Regions from separate parts of the Bradyrhizobium sp. USDA 4473 genome, predicted to be linked through region 1. Evidence: riboswitches for the same ligand, from Rfam matches in the RefSeq annotation. Region 1 holds a riboswitch; each other region holds the start of a gene.
What was found. A riboswitch is a leader RNA that binds a small molecule or an ion and turns the genes downstream of it on or off. The one in region 1 is predicted to bind cobalamin.
Positions count from the first base shown of each region.

Region 2: linked by a shared signal. The riboswitch ahead of ACVW17_RS32285 (DUF1636 family protein) and the one ahead of ACVW17_RS03515 (TonB-dependent receptor) in region 1 are both predicted to bind cobalamin.
Region 3: linked by a shared signal. The riboswitch ahead of metE (5-methyltetrahydropteroyltriglutamate--homocysteine S-methyltransferase) and the one ahead of ACVW17_RS03515 (TonB-dependent receptor) in region 1 are both predicted to bind cobalamin.

Region 1 is NZ_JBSSGE010000001.1:742,225-747,156, forward strand. Features, by position in the region: gene ACVW17_RS03510 (PepSY domain-containing protein) at 1-1,026, opposite strand, end outside; gene ACVW17_RS03515 (TonB-dependent receptor) at 1,029-3,311, opposite strand; cobalamin riboswitch at 3,419-3,614, opposite strand; gene ACVW17_RS03520 (CobW family GTP-binding protein) at 3,668-4,591, opposite strand; gene ACVW17_RS03525 (amidohydrolase family protein) at 4,593-4,932, opposite strand, start outside.
Region 2 is NZ_JBSSGE010000001.1:6,830,013-6,834,944, reverse strand. Features, by position in the region: gene cobD (threonine-phosphate decarboxylase CobD) at 1-276, shown strand, start outside; gene ACVW17_RS32295 (cobyric acid synthase) at 273-1,721, opposite strand; gene cobO (cob(I)yrinic acid a,c-diamide adenosyltransferase) at 1,733-2,386, opposite strand; cobalamin riboswitch at 2,423-2,633, shown strand; gene ACVW17_RS32285 (DUF1636 family protein) at 2,726-3,100, shown strand; gene cobW (cobalamin biosynthesis protein CobW) at 3,097-4,131, shown strand; gene cobN (cobaltochelatase subunit CobN) at 4,131-4,932, shown strand, end outside.
Region 3 is NZ_JBSSGE010000001.1:3,624,686-3,629,617, forward strand. Features, by position in the region: gene ACVW17_RS16820 (nodulate formation efficiency C protein) at 493-1,338, opposite strand; cobalamin riboswitch at 2,627-2,825, shown strand; gene metE (5-methyltetrahydropteroyltriglutamate--homocysteine S-methyltransferase) at 2,928-4,932, shown strand, end outside.

The DNA.
Region 1 (4,932 bases):
GCCGTTGCCGTCACTGAGCAGCATCAGCCGGCGTCCGCCGATCCAGACGAAGCGCGCCTCCACCGCCGGTATTGACGGCGTCGACTGAAAGTCGGCCACGATGTCCGGCGCGTCGTGGCCGCTATAGTTCCTCGCGATCTCGCGGGTGATGCCGCGAGCGGAGAACGCGCCGCCGGGATTGAGCGACAGCCAGCCGCTGAACATCCAGGTCAGGACGAAGATGCCCCCGATCAGGCCGGCGACGTGATGCCAGGTCATCCAGCCGCGATAGGGCGAGACGGCGTCGTCGGCGTAGCGGCGCGTCAGCCGCAGGCGGAGGATGCCGATCCAGAAGCCGGTGACCGCGACCACAAGGCAGACGCCCGAGATCCACAGCACGACATCCCGCCACAGCGCCCCGTCCTTGCGCAGCACGGTCGGATAGATCCAATGCGGGATCGAGCCGAGCCAGTTCCAGACACGCTCCCGCCGCGTGGTGTCGAGCGCGATCTCGCCGCTGCGTGAGGAGACGTAGAGCTCGGTGCCATCGGGATCGCCAAGGCCGATCAGATAGAGCGGCCGCAGCGGATCGAAGCGTGCGGTGACCGACCATTGGTCGCGTGTCACCGTATCGAGCAATTGCGGCCGCACCGCATGCGGATGATGGCGAGCGACCGCGAGTGCCTGATCCGGCGAGACATGGTCGATGACAGCACCGTCGATCGCCGAGATCGTAACGGAGCCTCCCTTCCAGCCGGTCACGCGATAGACCGGAACATCGTCCATCATCGAGAGCCGGAGATCGCGGGGATAGCGCTCCATCCCCGCGATCGCCATCGCGCGATCGGGTGCGACTCGCACCTTGCCCCACGAAATGACCGGGAGCGCAGACAGCCGCTCGCTGTCGGTGAGGCGCGGAAACGCCACATACATCATGACGAGGCCGGAGATGAACCACATCGCGAACAGCAGACACGTCGCAATGCCGATCCAGCGATGGACGACATAGAGCCATCGCCGCGCTCGCCGGATCAGAGCGTTGCGCATGATCAGAACTTCACGTTGACGGACAGTTCGGCGGTGCGCGGCGTGCCCAGCAGCCATTGCCCGGTGCCGTTCGAGGTCGCCGCGTAGACCTTGTCGAACAGATTGTAGACGCGGAACGCGACCGTGGTGCGGTCATCAGGCTTCCATCTGATGCCGCCATTGACCACGTTGTAGCCCGGCCGCAATTGGCTGTTGGCGAGATCGGAGTACATCGCACCGACGATCTGCACGCCGCCATAGGCCGACCAGTTGGGCGCGAAATCCCATGTTAGCCAGACGTTCGACACCTGCTGCGGCACGTTGACCGGAACATTGCCGTTGTAGCTGACGATCTTGCCGCCGACCACCTGGCTGTTGTTGTCGTATCGGGCGCGCAGCAGCGCAAGGTTGGCGTCGACACGCCAGCCGTCGTTCAGCGCGAGTCCGATCGAGCCTTCGACGCCGCGGGATGATTGCTGGCCGATCTGCAATGCCAGGCCGGCGGTCGGATTGCTGGGATCAGGAATCGTCAGGCCGGTCTTGACGATCTCGTAAGCGGCCAGCGTCCACTCGCCGCGGCCGCCCCAGAACGACTGCTTGACGCCGATCTCGGCCTGCTTGCCGGTCGCGAGCTGGAACGTTTTCTGCGAGGTCGACAGCGAGATCAGGTTGCTGACCGGATCGACGCCGACCGCATACTGGCCATAGAATGCGAGGTTCTTGATCGGCTCGTACACCAGCCCGGTGCGCCAGCTGGTTCCCGACAGCGTGGTTTCAAAACTGTTCGCCGGCGTCTTGTAGTCGGTCCGATCGACCTCGGGCCGGTCGTACCGGACGCCTGTCACGAGCGACAATTGGTCGGTCAGCGACAGGCGATCCTCGGCGAACAGCGCATATTGATTGACGACCGCATTGAAGCCCGGCGTCGTCGCCGTCGTGGTCGCGAAGAACGACCCGGGATCGAACACGTAGGGATTGACCGACGACGCGCCGCCGTAGGGCGAGTTGTTGATGTGGGTGAAGTCGATCCGGTTGACGTCGAACCCGGCAACGACCTGGTTCGCGAGACCGAACACGCGACCGCTGAAGGTCGCATCCATCCGGTTACCGAACTGCTTCTGGTCATGGAAGATCTCGATATAGCTCGAACGATCGATCAGCCGGGTGTTCGGATTCCAGCTGTAGTTCTCGATGTCGCGCCAGTGCCGCTCGCTGGCCAGATAATACAGCGTGTTGTTGAGCTTGATGCCGTCGGCGACATCCCATTCGGTCCTGAACTGGGTCCAGCTGTCCTGGTAGCGGATCGCGCTGTCTGATGCGTTGTAATTCTTGAAGCGCAGCGCGTCCTGGATCGAACCGTTGATCAGCGGCGTGCCGAAATAGCGCGACGGGCTGCGGTCGCCGTAGTCCTCGGACAGCGTGAAGGCGAGATTGTCCGACGCCTGCACTCGGACGGCGGCGGAGACCACCGCATTCGAGGTCTTGTCGCGATCGACCCAGCCAGCCGACATGTTGCCGGTGGCGTTGATCCGGTACGACACATTGGGATTGATCGGACCGGTGCTGTCGACCGAGAGCCGCCGCGTCATGTTGCTGTCGAGCGAGACCTCGGCCTCGTTATACGATGTGTTGAGCGGCTTCTTCGGGATCACGTTGATGACGCCGCCGATCGCGCCTTCGCCGTACAGCACCGAGGCCGGACCGCGCAGCACCTCGATGCGCTGCGTCGACCAGGTATCGTAGGGGAACGTCAAGGTGCCGGAGCCGACATAGAAGCGCGTGCCGTCATACAAGGTCATCACCGAGTTGCTGCCGGCAAAGCCGCGGGTGCTGAACGACAGGCCGCCATTGCCGGGCGCCGGCGTTGCGATGAACCCGGCCGCGTTCTGGGTGACGGCATCGAGCACATTGTGCTGGCCGCGTTCGGCAATGGTCTGCGCCGTGACGATCTCGACGCTGGCCGGTGTCTGCAATGGCGTCAGGTTGAGGCGGCTGCCGGTGCTGCCTGGCGTGGTGGCGTTGAGCGTCGGTGGTGCCGTCCCCGATGTGCCCGACGCTGCAGCACGCGGTGGGCCGCCCGCTGCCGCTGATGCTGCGGGTCTCGCGCGCGGCCGCGACGACGCCGCCGGGTTCTGGCCTCGCGCCGCAGGCTTCGGCTTCGCTGAGGCCGAGGGCGAGACCTCGATCGGATCGAGGCTGGTGGTTGGAGCTGTCTGTGCCGAGCCTTCGGCCGGCAGCAGCAACGATGACAGGGAGCAGACGAGACCGAGGCGCCATTTGCGCGCAACGGGAGAGGACGGAGACATGAAAACGGCTCGCGGTAACGTGGCACGTCACCGCGAACACGGACTGGGGCCTTGCCGAAAAGGCAGTGCTCCGATCCCACCAGGACGCCCCCGCCCGATGTGCTCGCGTGTGACCACGACTGACGGCAGGTCTCCTGGCTCACGGGTCATCGCCTGTCGACGCCTTCCCGGGCGGATAGCCCAGTGGCAAATTTGACGAAAGGCTCGCCGTTTACAGTTGCGGGGACAGCTGCGGCATTGGGGTTACCCTCGCACCGCATTCCCTTTTGATCCCCGAAGGGAACCGTCGGCGAAAACGATAGGTGCAGTCGGCATGGCTGTCAATTCGATGCGATTGTCGCACGCATGCTTTCATGTCACGCGACGCATCCCTGCATCACCTCATCGATCTCCGCACGCGAGAGCGCGCCCATCTCGGCGATGAACACGATCCGCGTGCGTGGCACGCCGGGCGCCGGCACGCCGCCGGCAGCCAAGGTCGCGCGACCGCCGGCGAGCTGAAACACCGTCAGCCGTCCGGGCTGCTCGACCGTCTCGAACAAGCCCTTCGCGCGCGCCAGCTTCGGCGCCAGTTTGCCGATCGCCTGCTGCAGGCGCGGCAGCGATACCTGCCGCTCCGACGTCCAGCTCAGCGTCTCGAACCGGTCGGACACCGGCCGTCGCGGCGCGGTCTCGCGCGGCGCGGGCAGATGATCGAGATCCGCCGGAAACAGCAGCTCCGTCGGCACCTCGCCATGCACGGCATCGACGATCACCGCCGCCGGACGCACCACGCGCACGGCATCGCGAATCGCGGCGCACGCGGCTGCATCGGCCAGATCGACCTTGCTCAGCGCCACCATATCGGCGGCCCGCAGCTGCGCGCGCAGCAGCGCATCGTCCAGCGCGGCCACCGGCTGCGTGGCGTCGACCACGCACAGCACGGTCTCCAGCGGCGCCTCCTTCCAGATCACGGGATCCATCAGATTGCGCACGATGTCCGCGGGATCGGCGATTCCGCTGGTCTCGATCACGATGAACTCGGGACACGGATCACGCCGCAGCAAACTGGCGAGCGTGCGCAGCAGGTCGCCCTCCAGCGTGCAGCAGATGCAGCCATTGCTCAGGCTGACCACGCCGTCGCTGGCGCCCGCGATCAACTCGGCATCGATATTGATCGCGCCGAAATCATTCACCACGGCGGCGATGCGCCGTCCTTGCGCATGCGCCAGCAGATGGTTGACGACCGTGGTCTTGCCCGCCCCGAGAAAGCCCGCGACCAGCAGGATCGGGACCGCCACCTCAGCCTCCGGTGACGGGCCGGCGCACCGGCCGGCCGGGACGCGCCGCGACGTCGAGCACGCCATCATTGATCAGCGGCTGGCCGCTGACCACGAGATGGCGCACGCCTTCCGCCGGGCGATTCATCGCGGAGAAGGTCGCGCGGTCGCTCAGCGTCTCGTAGTCGAACACCACGACGTCGGCGTCGGCGCCGGCCTGCAGCCTGCCCTTGGCGCGCATCGCCGGCGTGCTCGCCGACAGGATCTCGGCCGGGATCAGCGCGCATTTGCGGATGCCCTCGAGCAGCGAGAGCTTCTTGCGCTCGCGCACCCATTCGCGGATGAAGCGGGTGAAGCAACCC
Region 2 (4,932 bases), 6.1 Mb from region 1:
TTGCTCGATCAGGACTGGGCCAAGGCCACCGCTGCACGTCTGGCGGATGACTGCGTCAGGCTCGATACAGAAACGCAAGTGCAGGGCTGGAAGCTGGTCGGCGGCACGTCGCTGTTTCGCCTCTACGACGTCGGCGATGCGCTGGCTGCGCAGGCGAAGTTGGCCCGTGCGCAAATCTGGTCGCGCGTCTTCCAGCAGAAGCCGGGCTGGCTGCGCTTGGGCCTGCCGGGCAGCGAGACTGAATGGTCACGTCTTTCCGCTGCGCTGTCGGTTTAGCGCGCCAGCGCCAGCAGGCCTTCGACATCGAGATGGGTCTCGATGTGTTCGGCCAGCGCGTCGAGCGCGCTCTCGACCCTGGCGCCATAGGGCTGATCAGCGGCGGGGATGTCGAGCCGTGCGAGGAAGGCCGTGCGGAAATCGTCCGAGGTGAACAGGCCGTGTAGATAGCTGCCGTGAACGCGTCCGTCGGCGGACACCGCGCCTTCAGCCACGCCGTCGAGCGATGCAAAAGGCCGCGCGCGATCCGTGCCGTCGGTGCGCCCGATATGGATTTCGTAGGCGCTGATCGGCTGGCCGGTCGCGGCGTGTACCGCACTGACGCGGGTCAACGTCTTCTGCTCGGTCATGGTGGTCGTGACATCGAGCAGCCCGAGGCCGCGCGTTTCGCCGGCAGGACCCTCGATCCCCTCGGGGTCGGCGACGATCTGTCCAAGCATCTGGTACCCGCCGCACAGACCCAGCACATGGCCGCCACGGCGATGATGCGCGAGCAGATCGATATCCCAGCCCTGCGCACGCAGGAAGGCGAGGTCGCCGCGGGTCGATTTCGAGCCGGGCAGGATGACGAGCCGCGCATCGCCCGGAATGGCTTGACCTGGACGCACCATCACGAGATCGACGTCGGGTTCGAGCTTGAGCGGATCGAGATCGTCGAAATTGGCGATCCGCGACAGCGCCAGAAAGGCGATCTTGCATCGGCCGGGCCTGCGCGCCTCGCCGAGCCCGAGCGCGTCTTCGGCAGGCAACTCGCCGGCGCGAGCGAACCACGGCAGCACGCCAAAGCCGCGCCAGGCGGTGCGGGCTTCGATCAGGCGGTAGCCGTCATCGAACAGCGAGAGATCACCTCGGAATTTGTTGATGACAAAACCCTGGATCATCGCGGCATCGTCGGGATCGATCACCGTCCTGATGCCGACGAGCTGCGCGATCACGCCGCCGCGGTCGATGTCGCCGACCAGCACCACCGGGACATCGGCTCGGCGCGCAAAGCCCATATTGGCGATGTCGGACTTGCGCAGGTTAACCTCGGCCGGGCTTCCGGCGCCTTCGACCATCACCAGGTCGGCGCGCGCCTTCAGCCGCTCAAAGCTCTCCAGCACTGCGCCCATCAGCGACGGCTTCATGACGGCATAGTCGCGCGCGCGGGCGGTCGCGATGCGCTTGCCGTGCACGATGATCTGGGCACCGACATCGGTTTCCGGCTTCAGCAGCACCGGGTTCATATCGGTGTGCGGCTCGACGCCAGCGGCGAGCGCCTGCAAGGCCTGCGCGCGTCCGATCTCGCCGCCGTCGATGGTCACGGCCGCGTTGTTCGACATGTTCTGCGGCTTGAACGGCAGCACGCGGAAGCCGCGTCGCGTGGCAGCGCGCGCGAGGCCGGCGACGATGAGCGACTTGCCCACGTCCGAGCCCGCTCCCTGGATCATCAACGCGCGCGCCATGGTGCTGTCCGTCAGAACTCGACGCCCGGCTGCGCCTTGATGCCGGAGCGGAACGGATGCTTCACCAGCGTCATCTCGGTGACGAGATCGGCGATCTCGATCAATTCGTCCTTGGCGTTGCGTCCGGTGAGCACGACATGTGTCATCGGCGGCTTCGACGTCGTGAGGAATTGGACGACATCGGCGATTGCGAGATAGTCGTAGCGCAACGCGATGTTGATCTCGTCGAGCACCACCATACGCAGGCTCGGGTCGGCGATCAGCTGCTTGGCCTTTTCCCAGCCCGCTTGGGCGGCTGCAATGTCTCGGGCGCGATCCTGCGTTTCCCAGGTAAAACCTTCGCCCATCGCGTGGAATTGACAGAGGTCGCCGAAATGCCCGGTGAGCAGGCGGCGTTCGCCGGTATCCCAGGCGCCCTTGATGAATTGCACCACGGCGCAGGGAAAGCCGTGCGCGACGCAGCGCACGATCATGCCGAAGGCCGAGGACGATTTTCCCTTGCCGGCGCCGGTATGAACGATGATCAGGCCCTTTTCGCCGCTCTTGGTCGCCATGATCTTGTCGCGGGCGACCTTCTTTTTCGCCATCTTGGTCGCGTGGCGCGCGTCCAGCGACGCATCGCTGCTGACGATCTCGTCTTCGGCCCCGTTTCCTTCAGACGTCATGGCGTTCCTTCGGCTTGACAAGTTCGAGCCGCGGACGAATGGTGGGCCCGCGTTGGTTCCTGTCCTATGACAGGCGAAGAGGGAATGCGATAGGGCTCAAGTCGGGCCTGAAAAGCAGCCGCCCCCGCGACCGTGACCGGAGAGATGCCCAAAGCCACTGATTCCCCAAGGGGATCGGGAAGGCGGGGATCGAAGGGAGAAATCCTGCTCCGCAAGCCGGGAGACCTGCCAGCGCAGCAGTTGTGAGACCGGCGGACGGGGTGTTCCGCGACGGGGAACGAACCTGTTCGCATCGGTTCGTGTGCCTCATCGCTTCCCGTTGTCAATCCAGGAAGGGCGATGAGCGTTACACTTCATGTCTGTATCACCTGCCGCGCCGGCCAGACGCTGGGCGAAGGTGAGGCCGCGCCCGGTGCGCGCCTGCATGCCGCCCTCGTCGAGGCTGGCGTGCCCGATGACGTCAATCTGGTTCCCGTGGAATGCCTGTCGGCGTGCAGCCAGGGCTGCTCGGTCGCGCTCAGCGCGCCGGGGCGATGGTCCTATGTCTACGGCCGCTTATCCGAAGCCAATGCCAGGGATGTGATCGCCGGCGCGTCCGCCTATGCGGCGGCGCCCGACGGCATCGTGCCGTGGCGCAGCCGTCCCGAAATCTTCCGCAAGCAATCGCTCGCCCGCATTCCACCTCTTCCCGTCGTGCCGGAGGCCGCCGAATGACTACCCTCGCCAAGGTTCCGGTCACCGTCGTGACCGGCTTTCTCGGATCCGGCAAGACGACGCTGATCCAGCACCTGATCCGCAACGCCAACGGCAAGAAGCTCGCGGTGCTGGTCAACGAATTCGGCAGCGAAGGTGTCGATGGCGACATCCTGAAATCCTGCGCCGATGCCAATTGCCCGAGCGAGAACATCGTCGAGCTCGCCAATGGCTGCATCTGCTGCACCGTCGCCGACGATTTCATCCCGGCGATGGAGCAGTTGTTGGCGCGACCCGTGAAGCCCGATCACATCGTGATCGAGACATCGGGCCTCGCTTTGCCGAAGCCGTTGCTCAAGGCGTTCGACTGGCCGGAGATCCGTTCGCGGATCACGGTCGACGGCGTGATCGCGCTGGCCGATGCCGAGGCCGTCGCCGCCGGCCGCTTTGCGCCTGACGTGGCCGCGGTCGACGCGCAACGCGCGGCCGATGAGAATCTCGATCACGAGACGGCACTGTCGGAGGTGTTCGAGGACCAGATCGCCTGTGCCGATGTCGTGCTGCTGACCAAGGCCGATCTCGCCGGGGCGGAGGGGATCAAGGCGGCGAAAGAAGTGATCGCGGCCGAGATGCCGCGCGAGGTGCCGATGCTGCCGATCGTCGACGGTGCCATCGATGCCCGCGTGATCCTGGGCCTTGAGGCGGCGGCGGAGGATGACCTCGCGTCACGGCCCTCGCATCACGACGGCGAGGAGGAGCACGAGCACGACGATTTCAATTCGGTGGTGATCGATCTTCCGGAGGTTACGGATATCGATGCGTTGGTGGCCTCGATCAAGGGGTTGGCGCGCGAGCAGAACGTGCTGCGCGCCAAAGGCTATATCGCGGTCGAAGGCAAGCCGATGCGGTTGCTGGTGCAATCGGTCGGCGAGCGGGTGCGGCATCAGTTCGACATGCCTTGGGGCATGCGCCCGCGGCAGTCGAAGCTGGTCGTGATCGGCGAACACGGCGATATCGATGAATCCGCGATCAGGGCGCGGCTTGGTGTCTGATGCATGTCGTCTTCCGCGAGAGCCGCGGCCTTGAAGAGACCGCAACGCCAAGGGACCTCGGCCAGGATCCGGCCGATCTCGTGGTGTTGTCGTTTTCCGACAGCGATCTCGCTGCGTTCGCGGCCGGTTGGCGTCGCGGCCGCGCCGCGCTGCCGCCGCTGCGGCTCGCCAATCTCGCGGAGCTGCGCCATCCGCTGTCGGTCGACACCTATATCGAGCGGACGCTGTCGCACGCGCGCGGCATCCTGATCCGGCTGATCGGCGGCGAGCCCTATTGGTCATACGGGCTGGCCGCGGTGCACCGTCTGGCAAAGGAACGCGGCATCGCTTTGGTGGTGCTGCCGGCGGACGGACGCGACGATCTGCGGCTTGATGAATTTTCGACCTTGCCGGTCTCGACACTGCGTCGCCTGAAAGTGCTGTGCGACAAGGGCGGCCCCGTTGCCGCACAGGCCGTGATCGCGCAACTGGCGCTGGCGTCCGGGCTCTATGCCGGACCTGTTGTCGGCGAGATCGATCTTCCCGAGATCGGCGTCTACGATTCCGGGCGCGGTGCGGTCGCGGCGCTGCCGGCGTCGGATGGCCGGCCGCTCGTGCTGGTGACCTTCTATCGTTCGTATCTGGCGGCCGGCGACACGGCGCCGGTCGATGCACTGATCGATGCATTGCGGGCGAAGGGATTCGATGCCCACGGCGTCTTCGTCACGTCGCTGAAGGCGGCTGGTGTCGCCGATTGGCTGCGCGCGCAGTTCGCGCGATCCACGCCGGCCGCCATTGTCAACGCAACCGCGTTCTCCGCGG
Region 3 (4,932 bases), 2.9 Mb from region 1:
GGAGCTCCTCGCCGGGGGTACTCGGGAAAGGGGCCCGCCGCCATGAAGAATGACGGCGTCGCTATCACTGCCCCGTTCCCGGGTACCCATTTAACCGGTCTCGTCGCTGCACTCGGTCCCGCGTGCCGCCTTCGGCGTCGCTATGCTCACGCTCCTGCGGGTGCCATTTTGCGTTGAGGCGATGCGCTACGCGCACGCCTGATCAGGAGGCCCCGGCGAATTCCCCTGCAACATGGGATTTAGAGATGGCCGCGCCACAGATTGCGTCCGCTCACCGCACGTGTGCGGGCCGGACCAAGCCGGCTCTCGTAAGCTGGCACGTCGTCGCCTGGTCATGGTATCGATTCTCTAGCGGATTGGGCCGCTAGCAACGGTGCTGCCTGCCTTTGTCCTGTGACGAGATGCGAGAGAGGCTGCCGGTCTGTTGCAAAGACAGATCAGCACAGGTCAACGCTTCCGAGTGCGTGTGCTTTGGCTGCTGCTCGGAGCTGCTCAGCGCCAAGGGCGTGCGTCGCGATCTTGCTCCGTGCGATCATTGACTGAGGCCCTTCGCGCCTTCTCTCTTGTTTCTCGTTCATTTGGCTCGATCCGATCGAACCAGGAGCCTGGAGGAAAGGCCGCGATACGCTTGGCAAGGAAAGATTGCGGCTGCCAATCCTGTTCTTCGCGCTTCTCGAAAGTGATGACGCCGTTGTGGGTAAAATAGCGGGGGCCGGGAATCTTACAGTTCACCAAAAGCAAAACGCGCCACAGATCACCCTTCGCTGTCGGCTTGTCATTCGATTTCGCCACGTAATCCACCACAACGGGCTCAATGATATCGCAGCGGCCGCGCCGCAGAAGAATGCCGAGCTTGCCTCGTGCGGTCGTCACGAAGTTAAAGTTAACAGGATCGTGCAGAAAGCGAAGATTTGCGTCCCTTTCGCCATCAGTGACTTCACTGGCAATCAACGAGAGGGCAAAGGCGCGCCAACCCAATTCAATCGGCTTTGCATATGGCGACGCAAGTCTGATCGTTCCGTCGGTCGCGATCGTCCAAGTGATTGCGTACTGTTCGTCTGATTTGTTGTCTTGGTGCTTGGTCCAGGAAAAGTACACATACTCTGTTCGGTCAATCCCTTCGGCTACTCCCCACGAGCGAGGGACGAAGTGAGCCACCTTCGAGACCTTGGAGATGATTTGTTCTATGGTCTCGCCGTCTTGCGCTCGCCACGTTGACTTGACCCTTTCGACGAGAGCGCTGTCGTTGGCACGAACATTGTTGTTCGTCGCTGCCAGCCCGGCCAGGCAAATCAGCGATCGAGCGAAACAAAACCAGAGTACGCGCGTTCCAGCCATTCCCTTCATTGCTGCCGGCCCATCTGGTTCTCGTCCACGCGTCAATTCCAAAGAGGACAATCTTCAACGTGCCTGCGAGATCGTTGGAAGTTAGCGGCAACGTGACGCGAGCACCTGCTGATGTCCCGCGCGAGCAGGCGCGTCCCTCGATGTCACGCGCCGCTAACCTCAGTGGTCAGCCAAAGCTTCAACTTGCGATGCTGGACCTGCCCAGGAGGAGAAGCCTGGGCGAGCGAAGACTTGCATTCTTCGTGCCAGGAAATTGGCACCAGATTTGTGCCGCCTGTGTCGACTTCCCGACCTGCTTACCTCATTTATGTTGCCATTAAGCCTGTTCGCGGCGACTTTCGACTTTAATGGCTGATTCCTGTCACGCACTGCATCTTCGAGCAACGCAGTTGGGAAACCTTGCTGCCGGAAGCCTGACGACAGTTGGGTGCAGGATTGCCGCCATCGAACCATGTGGTCGGAGGTCGTTGTCGCTGCTGCGGAGATGGAAAGTGCGGCGAAGCCGCTCGTCAGCGGCGAGCGATTTGGAATCGGCGCTAAGGAAGTTCAAAAGTCACGCAGGCGAAGCGATATGAAATTCGTCGCTCGCGTAGGACACGTTAGCGGGCGCCTATGTGGTCGTCGTCGTAGTCAACATTGGGGAGTTGCACTTCCATGCAGTCGTATCGACCGGATAAGAAGGGAAGTCTCAGGTCGGGCTAGCTTCGGCTTGAGCTGCTCAACATTCTCGAGAGCATCTGCCTGACGGCCGGGTTCATAAATGTCTTTGCTATCCAGCCGAACAGGCCGACCGTAAAGACGGCAGCAGCAAAAACGCCGAGGGCACTCCAAACAGCCATTTTCATTACGGGCTACTCTTTTCGTTGGTGAGTCACTATGCTTGCTTTGCGCAGTATCGCCAAAAGCATCCGCATGGCGCCTACCAGGATTGGTGGTAGATCAACATGCTCGCTCAGTATGCTGCCGATTTTGCGCATATTGTGCCTGTTCACGCTGATCCTTGGTCGTTGGTGGAGAACCGGGGGCGCATCGAAGCGTGCTAGATGAGCGCTTCGAAAGCTGGATCGCGTGAAGAGCGGCCTGTCCCGGCACCGTGACCTTCATCGCGAAGGCCGCATGCGTCTCTTGCACGATCTGACACGCGGTCCGACGCGAACGCGCCTCGGAGATGGTCATCCCGATATCCATGCTTGGAGAGTGGCTTCAACGTCGCGATCAAGAGTGGCCGTGTATCGTCAACAGCATCACTTTGACAGGTTGACTGCGGAGTTGTCTTTCCGATAATCGAAGTCGTCGAGGTTCTCCGGTTCGGCTTGATCCGGAGCTAAGAGGGAAGCCGGTGATGCCGGCGCTGCCCCCGCAACTGTAAGCGGCGAGCCGCTGTCCAACAGAGTCACTGAAGCCCGCGCGGCTTCGGGAAGACCGGACAGTGGCGATGATCCGCGAGCCAGGAGACCTGCCCCGACAATATGTTCGTCCACGGGCGGGGTGTCCCGGTGGTACGCCAAGCAGCCGTCGCTCGCGTGACGTCTCCTGCCTGCGTCCGCCATGGCCTTTGCCCCCAACATGGGGTTAACGGTATGTCTCTTCTCTCACTTCCGGTTGCCACGCTCGGAACGCCGCGCATCGGTCCAAGACGCGAGCTCAAACTCGCGCTCGAAAGCTATTGGGCCGGAAGAATCAACGAACAGCAGTTGCTCGAGGACGCAGCCGGCCTGCGCGCGGCGAACTGGGCGCGCCAGAAATCCCTCGGTGTCACCATCATTCCGTCGAACGATTTCTCGCTATACGACCAGGTGCTCGACACCAGTGTCATGGTCGGCGCCATCCCGGACGTCTATGCCTCGAAAGTCGAGCCTGCTTCCCTCAAGACGTATTTCGCCATGGCACGCGGTTCTCAAAGCGACAGCCAGGATGCGAGTTGCGGTCACCGACCTCGCGGCTATGGCGCACCCGCGCAGGAGATGACCAAGTGGTTCGATACCAACTACCACTACATGGTCCCGGAATTTCATCGGGGGCAGACTTTCAGGCTCTCCTCTCGCAAGCCTATCGAGGAGTATGAGGAAGCCAAGGCCCTTGGCTTTCAAACCCGCCCTGTCCTGATCGGCCCGGTCACCTTCTTGAAGCTAGGCAAGAGTGCTGATCCCGCGTTCCAGCCACTGGCACTACTGGATGACCTGGTACCGGTCTATATCGAGGTTCTGCAGGAATTGGCCCGACGCGGGGCGAATTGGGTCCAGTTTGACGAGCCCTGCATGGTCCTTGATCTCGATGAGGGGACAAGAAAATCTTTGCTGCATGCCTATGACCGGCTCGTCAAGGAGGGGCCGGCCATCAAGATTATGGTCGCCAGCTATTTCGGTGGCCTTGGCGAAAATCTTCACACGGCCTTGCGCCTACCTGTTGCTGGCCTGCACGTCGATCTGGTTCGGGCGGCAGAGTTATTGGACCAGATCATTGCTGCCGGGCGAAGTGATCTCGTTATCTCACTCGGCGTGATCGACGGCCGCAATGTGTGGCGGACGAATTTATCGGCGCTGCGCCAGCGGCTCGATCCCGCCATTGCGAAACTCGGCAGGGATCGCGTACAGATCGCCCCATCCTGTTCGCTGCTTCACGTGCCGGTCGATGTTGAGCTCGAAACGGAGCTTGCTTCCGACGTCAAGAGCTGCGTTGCGTTCTCGGTTCAGAAGATTCGCGAGCTTGCGACGTTGGCACGGGCACTCGCAGGCGATCTGAATGTCGCCGACGCTCTCGCGGAATCGGAGCGCGTCACCATCCGCCGCGGAACTTCGCCGAAGATCCGTGACGCCAATGTCGCCGCCCGGATGAGTGCGATCAATCAGACCGCGCGACGGCGCGCCAGTCCATTTGTCAGGCGTGCCGAGATCCAACGCGAGCGCTTCAAACTACCGGCGTTTCCTACCACAACGATCGGCTCGTTTCCGCAGACCGCAGAGGTCCGCAGTGCCCGCGCGGCGCACGCGAGAGGCTCCATGAGCGACGGGCAATACGACACGTTCCTCAAGGAAGAGACTGCGCGTGCCGTACGTTGGCAGGAGGACATTGGTCTGGACGTCCTCGTGCACGGCGAGTTTGAGCGCAATGACATGGTGCAGTACTTCGGCGAGCAACTCGCCGGCTTCGCGTTTACCAAAAACGGCTGGGTACAATCCTATGGATCGCGCTGCGTCCGGCCACCGATCCTGTTTGGCGACGTCTCGCGGCCGAAGCCGATCACCGTGGACTGGTGGAGCTACGCGCAATCGCTAACCAACAAGCCGATGAAGGCGATGTTGACCGGACCGGTAACAATTTTGAATTGGTCGTTTGTTCGGGATGATATTCCGAGAAGCGAGGCCTGCCGTCAAATTGCGCTCGCGATCCGAGACGAAGTCAGCGATCTCGAGAATGCTGGTGCGACCATGATCCAGATCGACGAAGCAGCGCTGCGCGAAGGATTGCCACCGCGTCGATCGGAGTGGGCGGTTTATCTCGAGTGGACCGGGGATTGCTTCCGCATCTGCTCATCGGGCGTCGCCGATCAAACCCAGATTCATACCCATATGTGCTACTCGGAGT